Regions from separate parts of the Streptomyces sp. NPDC017095 genome, predicted to be linked through region 1. Evidence: riboswitches for the same ligand, from Rfam matches in the RefSeq annotation. Region 1 holds a riboswitch; the other holds the start of a gene.
What was found. A riboswitch is a leader RNA that binds a small molecule or an ion and turns the genes downstream of it on or off. The one in region 1 is predicted to bind thiamine pyrophosphate.
Positions count from the first base shown of each region.

Region 2: it holds a riboswitch for thiamine pyrophosphate, as region 1 does, so the genes downstream of both, thiO (glycine oxidase ThiO) here and ACH4OA_RS21920 (thiamine ABC transporter substrate binding subunit) in region 1, are expected to answer to the same signal.

Region 1 covers NZ_JBIROU010000010.1:232,183-236,738, reverse strand. The annotation lists gene ACH4OA_RS21925 (iron ABC transporter permease) at 1-1,383, opposite strand, end outside; gene ACH4OA_RS21920 (thiamine ABC transporter substrate binding subunit) at 1,422-2,495, opposite strand; TPP riboswitch at 2,577-2,683, opposite strand; gene rlmN (23S rRNA (adenine(2503)-C(2))-methyltransferase RlmN) at 2,707-3,813, opposite strand; gene ACH4OA_RS21910 (cytochrome P450) at 3,874-4,556, opposite strand, start outside.
Region 2 covers NZ_JBIROU010000011.1:124,857-129,412, reverse strand. The annotation lists gene pknB (Stk1 family PASTA domain-containing Ser/Thr kinase) at 1-794, opposite strand, end outside; gene ACH4OA_RS22930 (thiazole synthase) at 934-1,728, opposite strand; gene thiS (sulfur carrier protein ThiS) at 1,732-1,944, opposite strand; gene thiO (glycine oxidase ThiO) at 1,941-3,110, opposite strand; TPP riboswitch at 3,108-3,218, opposite strand; gene ACH4OA_RS22915 (hypothetical protein) at 3,272-3,622, shown strand; gene ACH4OA_RS22910 (NAD(P)/FAD-dependent oxidoreductase) at 3,655-4,556, shown strand, end outside.

The DNA of each region.
Region 1 (4,556 bases):
ACCGGCCGCGACCAGCAGCGCCCGCCGCACCAGCGGCAGGTCCACCTCCCGCCACACCCGCCAGGGCGGGGCGCCGAGCACGGCGGCGGCCTCCCGCAGGCGCACGTCCACCGCGCGCAGCACGGGCAGCATGGTCCGTACGACGAAGGGGGCGCCGACCAGCGCCTGGGCGAGCGGCACCAGGATCCAGGACTGGCGCAGGTCCAGCGGCGGCTTGTCGAGGGCGATCAGGAAGCCGAAGCCGACGGTCACGGCGGACACGCCGAGCGGCAGCATCAGCAGCGCGTCGAAGCCCCGCACCAGCCGTCCGGCGTCCCGGCGGGCCAGCGCGGCGGCGGCGAGGGTGCCGATCACCATGGCGATGGCGGTGGCGGCCGCGGCGTACTCCAGCGAGGTCCACACCGCGTGCACCGGCGCCACCAGGAACGTACCGCCGTCGGGATCCGTCAGCGCCCGGTAGTAGCCGAGGCCGGGGGCGTCCAGGGAGCGCCGGACGAGGACGCCGAGCGGCAGCACCAGCAGCAGGGCGATGCCGGCCAGGACGCCGGCGAGCAGCGCGCGCTGTCCGGTCCCGCGCGGCCGGCGGGCGGTCGTCGCGGCGTCGACCAGGCGCAGCGCGCTCTCCCGCCGCCGTACCGTCCAGGCGTGCACGGCGAGGATCGCGCCGACGGCGGCGAACTGCACCAGGGTGAGGACGGCGGCCGTGGCCAGGTCGAAGGTCTCGGAGGTCTGCCGGTAGATCTCCACCTCGATGGTGGAGAAGGCGGGACCGCCGAGGATCTGCACCACTCCGAAGGAGGTGAAGGTGAACAGGAACACCATCAGGGCGGCGGCGGCCACGGCGGGCCCGAGCGCGGGCAGCGTGACCTTGCGCCAGGCCGTCAGCGGGGAGGCGCCCAGCATCCGCGCGGCCTCCTCCTGCCGGGGATCGAGCTGCGCCCACAGGCCGCCGACCGTGCGGACGACGACCGCGTAGTTGAAGAAGACGTGGGCCAGCAGGATCGCCCACACCGTGGTGTCCAGCCGTACCCCCCACAGCTCGTCCAGCAGGCCGCCCCGGCCGACCAGCGCCAGGAAGGCGCTGCCGGCGACGACGGTGGGCAGCACGAACGGGACCGTGACGACGGCCCGCAGCAGGTGCCGGCCGGGGAAGTCGAGGCGGGCGAAGACATAGGCGGCGGGCAGCGCGAGCAGCAGGGTGAGCGCGGTGGAGGCGAGCGCCTGCCAGGTGGTGAACCACAGCACCTGCCGCAGGTCCGGCTGGGTGACGACGTCCGCGATCCGGCCGAGGTGCCAGGTGCCGTCCGTCTTCAGCCCGCGCGCGACGATCGCGGCGACCGGCCAGGCGAAGAACACGGCGAAGAACGCGACGGGCAGGGCCATCAGCCCCAGCCGCGCCGCGCTCCCGCGCCGGGTCCGGGCTACTTCAGTACGAGCGAGGTCCACGACTTGACCCACTGGTCGCGGTTGGCGGCGATCTTCCCGGGGGCCAGGGTCCGCGGGTCCTTCGCCGCCGGACCGTACCGCGTGAACTCGGCCGGCACCTTCGCGCCCTTCACCACCGGGTAGACGAACATGTTCAGCGGCATGTCCTCCTGGAACTGCCTGGTGAGCAGGAAGTCGAGGAGCGCCTTGCCGCCCTCGGGGTTGCGGGCGCCGGCCAGCAGCCCGGCGTACTCGGTCTGCCGGAAGCAGGTGCCGTACGCCACGCCGGTCGGGGCGGTTGCGGGCCGCTTCTTGGCGTAGATCACCTCGGCGGGCGGGGAGGAGGCGTACGACACGACGAGCGGCCGGTCGCCGCCGGCCTTCCTGCCCTCGGAGGAACCGGAGAACTCCTGGTAGTAGGCCTGCTCCCAGCCGTCGACGACCTTGACGCCGTTGGCCTCGAGCTTCTTCCAGTACCCCTCCCAGCCGTCGTCGCCGAACGCGGCGGCGCTGCCGAGCAGGAAGCCGAGGCCGGGCGAGGAGGTGGCCGCGTTCTCGGTGACGAGGAGGTCCTTGTACCGGGGCGCGGCGAGGTCGGCGAAGGTCCGCGGCGGGGTCAGCTTGTGCTCGCTGAAGTAGGCCTTGTCGTAGTTGACGCAGATGTCGCCGGTGTCGACGGGCGTGACGCGGTGCCCGGCCTGGCCGGCGCGGTCCGCGGGCGGGATCGCGGCGGAGCCCTTCGCCTCGTACGGCTGGAACAGGCCGTTGTCCAGGGCCCGGGAGAGCAGGGTGTTGTCGACGCCGAAGAAGACGTCGCCCTGCGGGTTGCCCTTGGTCAGGATCGCCTTGTTGACGGCCTGTCCGGCGTCGCCGTCCTTGAGGACCCGCAGCTTGTACCCGGACCGCTTCTCGAAGTCCTTGACGACGCTTTTGGAGACGGCCCAGGAGTCGTGGCTGACCAGGGTGACGGTCTTGGCGCGGGCGGAGTCCCCGGTGTCCGACGACCCGCACCCGGAGAGGGCCAGCAGGCCGAGACCGGCCGCCGCGGCCACGAGGGTCTTGGTGTGCACGTGAAGTGTCCTCCTGGAGTGGGCCAGGAAGAGACGCGGCCCTGTCCGGGGCTCCGCGGAGACCCGGACAGGGCGCAACAGCTTGAGTGGTGACCGAACTTCCTACCCAGAATGACCTGGGCGAGGTTCAGAGGGTCTGCGGCCCGGTGCCGCACTCTCAGCGCTGTGGCGCTCCCCTGTCGGAATATGAAGATATGTGGACGTGGTCAGATTACCGTTCGGTGGCCGCGAGCTGACCACAGGCTCCGTCGATCTCCTGACCGCGGGTGTCCCGGATGGTGACCGGCACCCCGTGCGCGGCGATGGCCTCCACGAACGCCTTCTCGTCCGCCGGCCGCGACGCGGTCCACTGGGAGCCCGGCGTCGGGTTCAGCGGGATCAGGTTGACGTGCACGGGCCTGCCCTTGAGCAGCCGGCCGAGCCGGTCGCCGCGCCAGGCCTGGTCGTTGATGTCGCGGATCAGCGCGTACTCGATCGACAGCCGGCGTCCGCTCTTCGCGGCGTACTCGAACCCGGCGTCCAGCACCTCGCGGACCTTCCAGCGGGTGTTCACCGGGACGAGGGTGTCGCGCAGCTCGTCGTCGGGGGCGTGCAGGGAGATCGCCAGCCGGCACTTGAAGTCCTCGTCGGCGAACCGGTGGATGGCCGGCACCAGGCCCACGGTGGAGACGGTGATCCCGCGCTGGGAGAGGCCGAGCCCGTCCGGGGCCGGGTCGGTGAGCGCCCGGATGGCACCCACGACCCGCTTGTAGTTGGCGAGCGGCTCGCCCATCCCCATGAAGACGATGTTGGACAGCCGCGCCGGACCGCCCGGCACCTCGCCGTCGCGCAGCGCCCGCATGCCGTCCACGATCTGGTGGACGATCTCGGCGGTGGACAGGTTCCGGTCGAGACCCGCCTGGCCGGTGGCGCAGAACGGGCAGTTCATCCCGCAGCCGGCCTGCGAGCTGATGCACATGGTCACCCGGTCCGGGTACCGCATCAGCACGGACTCCACCAGGGTGCCGTCGAACAGCCGCCACAGCGTCTTGCGCGTGGTCCCCTGGTCGGTGGACAGATGCCGGACGACGGTCATCAGCTCCGGGAACAGCGCTTCCTGCAGCTTGGCGCGCGAACCGGCGGGGATGTCGGTCCACTGCTCGGGGTCGTGCGCGTACCGCGCGAAGTAGTGCTGCGCGAGCTGCTTGGCGCGGAACGGCTTCTCCCCGACCTCGGCCACCGCGTCCTTGCGCTCGGCGGGCGTGAGATCGGCGAGATGCCGCGGCGGCTTCTTGGCTCCGCGCGGGGCGACGAAAGTGAGTTCTCCGGGCTTAGGCATGGCGTTACCAGTGTCGCAGATCGACCCGGGTGTCCCGGAGAGATGTCGGGGAGGCGTGCCTCACCATCTCACCGGCAGGGACTCCGGGCCCCGGAGCAGGCCCCGGCGGTGGAAGGGCACGTCCTCGGGAGGTACGGCCAGGCGGATGCCGGGGAAGCGGGCGAGCACCGAGCCGATCATGATCTCGGCCTCCATCCGGGCCATGACGGCGGCCAGGCAGTGGTGCGGGCCGTGGCCGAAGGCCAGGTGGGCGGGGTGGTCCCGGTCGAAGTCCAGGGTGTCGGGGCCGGGGAACACCGCGGGGTCGCGGTTGGCGGCGACGTAGGCGTTGTAGACCACGTCGCCGGCGCGGATCAGCCGGCCGCCGATCGTGACGTCCTCGGTGGCGATCCGGGGGATGCCGACGCCGTTGCGGTGCGGGACGTAGCGGAACAGTTCCTCCACGGCCCGGGGCAGCAGCTCCGGTGCGCGGCGCAGCCGGTCCAGGTGCGCGGGGTGGGTGAGCAGCGCGTACATCATCGCCGCGCTGTTGGTACGGACCGCGTGGCCGCCGCTGACCTGGACGGCGATCGCCAGGGAGACCGCCTCGTCGTCGGTGATCTCGCCGGTGGCGGCGGCGCGGGCGAGCACTCCCGCCAGATCGTCGCGGGGTTCCTCGCGGCGACGGCGCAGCAGTTCCGTGATCCGGGCCCGGGTCTCCCGGGCGGCCTCCCGGGCCCGCTCCCCCGAGCCGGCGCCCGCCG
Region 2 (4,556 bases), on a different contig from region 1:
TCCTGCGGCCGGGCGTCCGGGACGCGCGCGGTGGCCGACGCCACCAGGTCGTCCAGCGCGGACGGCAGCCCGGGCACCAGGGCCGAGGGCGGCGGCACGTCCGCGTGCAGGTGCTGGTAGAGCACCTGGGCCGGGGAGTCCCCGGAGTGCGGCTTGGCGCCCGTCAGCATCTCGTACAGCATCACCCCGCACGCGTACACGTCCACGCGCGGACCGGTCGTGCCCTGCTCGATCTGCTCGGGCGCGAGGTAGGAGACGGTACCGAGCACGGCGCCCGTCGTGCTGGTCACCGTGTCCACGGAGCGCACCAGCCCGAAGTCGGCCACCTTCACCCGGCCGTCGTCGGCTATCAGCACGTTCTCGGGCTTCATGTCGCGGTGCACGAACCCGGCCCGGTGCGCGGCACCGAGCGCGGCGAGCACCGGCTCCAGGATGTCCAGCGCGGCCCGCGGCTGCACGGCGCCGCGCTCGCGCAGCACGTCCCGCAGCGTGCAGCCGGCGATGTACTCCATCGCCAGGTAGACGTACGACCCGTCGGTGCCCTGGTCGAAGACCTGCACCACGTTCGGGTGGTCGAGCCGGGCGACCGACTTGGCCTCCCGGATGAACCGCTCCACGAACGACCCGTCGGCCGCGAGCGCCGGGTGCATCACCTTCAGCGCGAGCACACGGTCCAGACGGGTGTCCAGGGCCCGGTAGACCGTGGCCATCCCGCCCGCCGCGATCCGCGCGTCGACGCGGTAGCGGCCGTCGAGCACCTGCCCGACCAAGGGGTCCTGAAGGGTCGTATCCACGAGAGGCGAGTCTACGAGGCACCGCCCGCGCCCCCGCCCCGCCGGCCGCCCCCGCGGCGGCACTGCGGCCGACCTGTGACGAGCGGCACGCGGGACGAGGGTCACACGGCGGGCTCCGGGACCGCGCGGGCGGGCGCCGTCAGAACGCCGGCCGCTCCGGGTCCAGCCGGGCCAGACCCTCCGCCGGGGAGGACGCCTCCGCGAGGTAGCGCCGCGGGATCCGCCCCGCCAGCCGGGCCAGCCGGCCCCCCTCCACCGCGTGCCGCATCGCCGCGGCCATCCGCTCCGGCTCCTGCGCCCGCGTCACCGCCGACGCCAGCATCACCCCCGCGCAGCCCAGCTCCATGGCCAGCGCCGCGTCGGACGCCGTGCCGGCCCCCGCGTCCAGGATCACCGGCACGCGCGCGTGCTCCACGATGAGCTGGAAGTTGTGCGGATTGCGGATGCCGAGCCCGGAGCCGATCGGCGAGCCGAGCGGCATGACGGCGGCGCACCCGGCGTCCTCCAGCCGGCGCGCGAGCACCGGATCGTCGTTGGTGTACGGCAGCACCGTGAACCCGTCGTCGACCAGCGTCTCCGCCGCCTCCAGCGTCTCCACCGGATCGGGCAGCAGCGTCCGCTCGTCGGCGATCACCTCCAGCTTCACCAGGTCCGTGCCGAGCGCCTCCCGGGCCAGCCGGGCGGTCAGCACGGCCTCGCCGGCCGTGAAACAGCCCGCCGTGTTCGGCAGCACCCGGATGCCGAGCCGTTCCAGCACCGAGAGCACCGAGCCGTGCACGGAAGGGTCCACCCGCCGCATCGCGACGGTCGTCAGCTCCGTGCCGGAGGCGACCAGCGCCCGTTCCAGCACCTCCAGGCTGGGCGCCCCGCCCGTGCCCATGATCAGCCGGGAGGAGAAGGCCAGGTCACCGAGGACCAGCGGATCGTCGGCCATGGCTCAGCCTCCCTGTACGGCGGTGAGGACCTCGACGCGGTCGCCCTCGGCGAGCGCGGTCGCCGCCCACCGCGCCCGCGGGACGACGGTCTCGTTGACGGCGGCGGCCACCCCGCGCGGCGCCGCGGTGAGCGTGCGCACCAGGGCGTCCAGTGCGGTGCCCGGCGCGACACGGCGGGGTTCGCCGTTGACGGAGATGGTCACGGAGGTGCTCATACGGGCTGCTCCTGCTGTTCCGGGCGGGCGGCACCGAAGCGCCGGGGAGTGAAGGGACGTGCCTCTTCGGGGAGTTCGCCGGTGGTCAGGGTGTGCGCCAGGACGTCCCCGGTGACCGGCGTGAGCAGCACCCCGTTGCGGTGGTGACCGGTGGCCAGCAGCAGCCCGGCCAGGCCGGACGGGCCGAGCAGCGGCGCGTTGTCGGGGGAGCCGGGGCGCAGTCCGGCCCGGGTCTCGGTGAGCGGCAGCTCGGTGATGCCGGGCACCAGCTCGTGGGCGTCGCGCAGCAGCTCGTACACGCCGCCGGCCGTGACCGTCGTGTCCCAGCCCAGCTCCTCGCTGGTGGCGCCGACGACCAGCTCGCCGTTCTCCCGGGGCACCAGATAGACGTGGCCGCCGCGCACCACGGCCCGTACGGTCCGGCTCAGGAACGGCGCGTACCGGGGCGGCACGGTCAGCCGCAGCACCTGCCCCTTGACCGGCCGGACCGGCGGCGACAGCTCCCGCGGCACGCCCGCGAGGCGGCCGCTCAGGCTGCCGGCGGCGAGCACCACCTGCTCCGCGCGCAGCCCGGTGCCGTCCGCCGTGGTGACGCCGGCGGCCCGGTCCGCGACCACGTCCAGGCGCTCCGCCCGGTCGCGGTGGAACACCACACCGGTCCGCTCGCACGCGGCGACCAGGGCCGCGGCCAGCCGGCGCGGGTCGATCTGGTGGTCGCCGTCGACCCGCAGCCCGCCGCGCACCCCGGGCGCCAGCATCGGTTCCAGGCGCCGGCACTCCCGCCCGGACAGCCACTGCGCCGCCAGACCGCAGCGCTGCTGGAGCGCGTGCAGTTCGCGCAGGTGGGCCCGGTCGTCGGCGTCCAGCGCCACGGCGAGGGTGCCGCAGCGCCGGTAGCCGAGGTCCTGGCCGGTCAGCGCGGTCAGCTCGGCGGCGAACTCCGGATAGCGGCGGGCCGACTCCAGGTTCAGCCCGAGCAGTGTCTCCTCGCCGTAGTGCAGCTCGGTGACCGCGGCCAGCATCCCGGCCGCCACCTGCGCGGCGCCGCCCCCGGGCGCGGGGTCCACGACGGCTGTGGCGAGCCCGCGCTGCGCCGCGCGCCAGGCCGTGACCAGGCCGATGATTCCGCCCCCGATGACGAGGACGTCGGACGTACGTGACGACATGGGCGGTGAGCCCCTCCCTTCGCCGGCATGACCCGGATCAGGTTCGTACGGTCGGAGGCCGCGAGCCTCCCTCTCAGCCCGGTCGTCCGGGCTCCCGCGAGTGCTTGTACGGTGGCCACCCTAGCCCGCACCCCTCCTCACCCGTAAGGGAGCCCCGTTCCATGGCCCGGTCGCTCGACGGACTCGCCTTCGCCCCCGTGTCGGACCAGGACCCGGGCCAGGTGGGCACCGCCACCCGGTTCGCGTACCACGAGCGGGACGGCGCCGTCTGGGCCGAGTACGCGGGCGGCGACGTGGTGCGCGGCCATCTGGTCGGCACCCGCGAGGGCGACCGGCTGGACTTCCGGTACGTGCAGCTCAGGACCGACGGGACGACCGCCTCCGGGCACTGCGTGTCCACGGTCGGGGAGCTGCCGGACGGGCGGCTGCGGCTGACGGAGACCTGGGAGTGGGAGTCCGGTCCGGGCGCCGGCACGAGCGTTGTGGACCAGGTCACCGAGCACGCCCGCTGACTGACGTTCCGTCATGTGTCTAAGGTGACCGGGTGAGCGAGCAGACAGCACAAGAGGGCACGTCACCGGGGCCGCGCGTGGTCGTCGTCGGCGCGGGCATGGCCGGGGTGCAGACCGCCGTGGCCCTGCGGGAACAGGGCTTCCGGGGCCGGGTGACCGTCATCGGCGCCGAACCCCACCAGCCCTACGACCGGCCGCCGCTGTCCAAGGCGGTCCTGCTCGGCAAGGCCGAGGACTCCGCCTTCGACGTCGACTTCGAGTCCCTCGGGGTCGAACTGCGGCTCGGCTGCGCGGTGCGCGGCCTGCGGGCGGACGCACGCGAGCTGGACACCGAGGCGGGCCCGGTGCCCTACGACGTCCTGGTCCTCGCCACCGGCGCCGAACCGGTCACGCTGCCCGGCACCGAGGGCGTGCCCGGCGTGCACCTGCTGCGCACCCTGGACGACGCCGGCCGGCTGCGGCCCGTGCTGGCCCGGCAGCACGACGTCGTCGTCGTGGGCGCCGGCTGGATCGGCGCCGAGTTCGCCACCGCCGCCCGCGAGGCCGGCTGCGCGGTGACCGTCGTGGAGGCCGCCGGCCGGCCGCTGGCCGGCGCCCTGCCCGCCGAGGCCGCCGCGCCCATGGCCGCCTGGTACGCCGACGCGGGCGTCGCACTGCGCACCGGCGCGCGCGTGGCGCGGGTCGAGCCCGGCGCGGTGGTGCTCGCCGACGGCACCCGGCTGCCCGCGGGCGCCGTCGTCGTCGGCATCGGCGCCCGTCCCGCCACCGCCTGGCTGGCCGGCTCCGGCGTCGCCCTGGGCGCGCACGGCGAGGTCCTCACCGACGACCGGCTGCGCAGCTCGCTGCCGGACGTGTACGCCGTGGGCGACTGCGCGTCCTTCCCGTCGGCCCGCTACGGCGAACGGCTCCTCGTCCACCACTGGGACAACGCCCT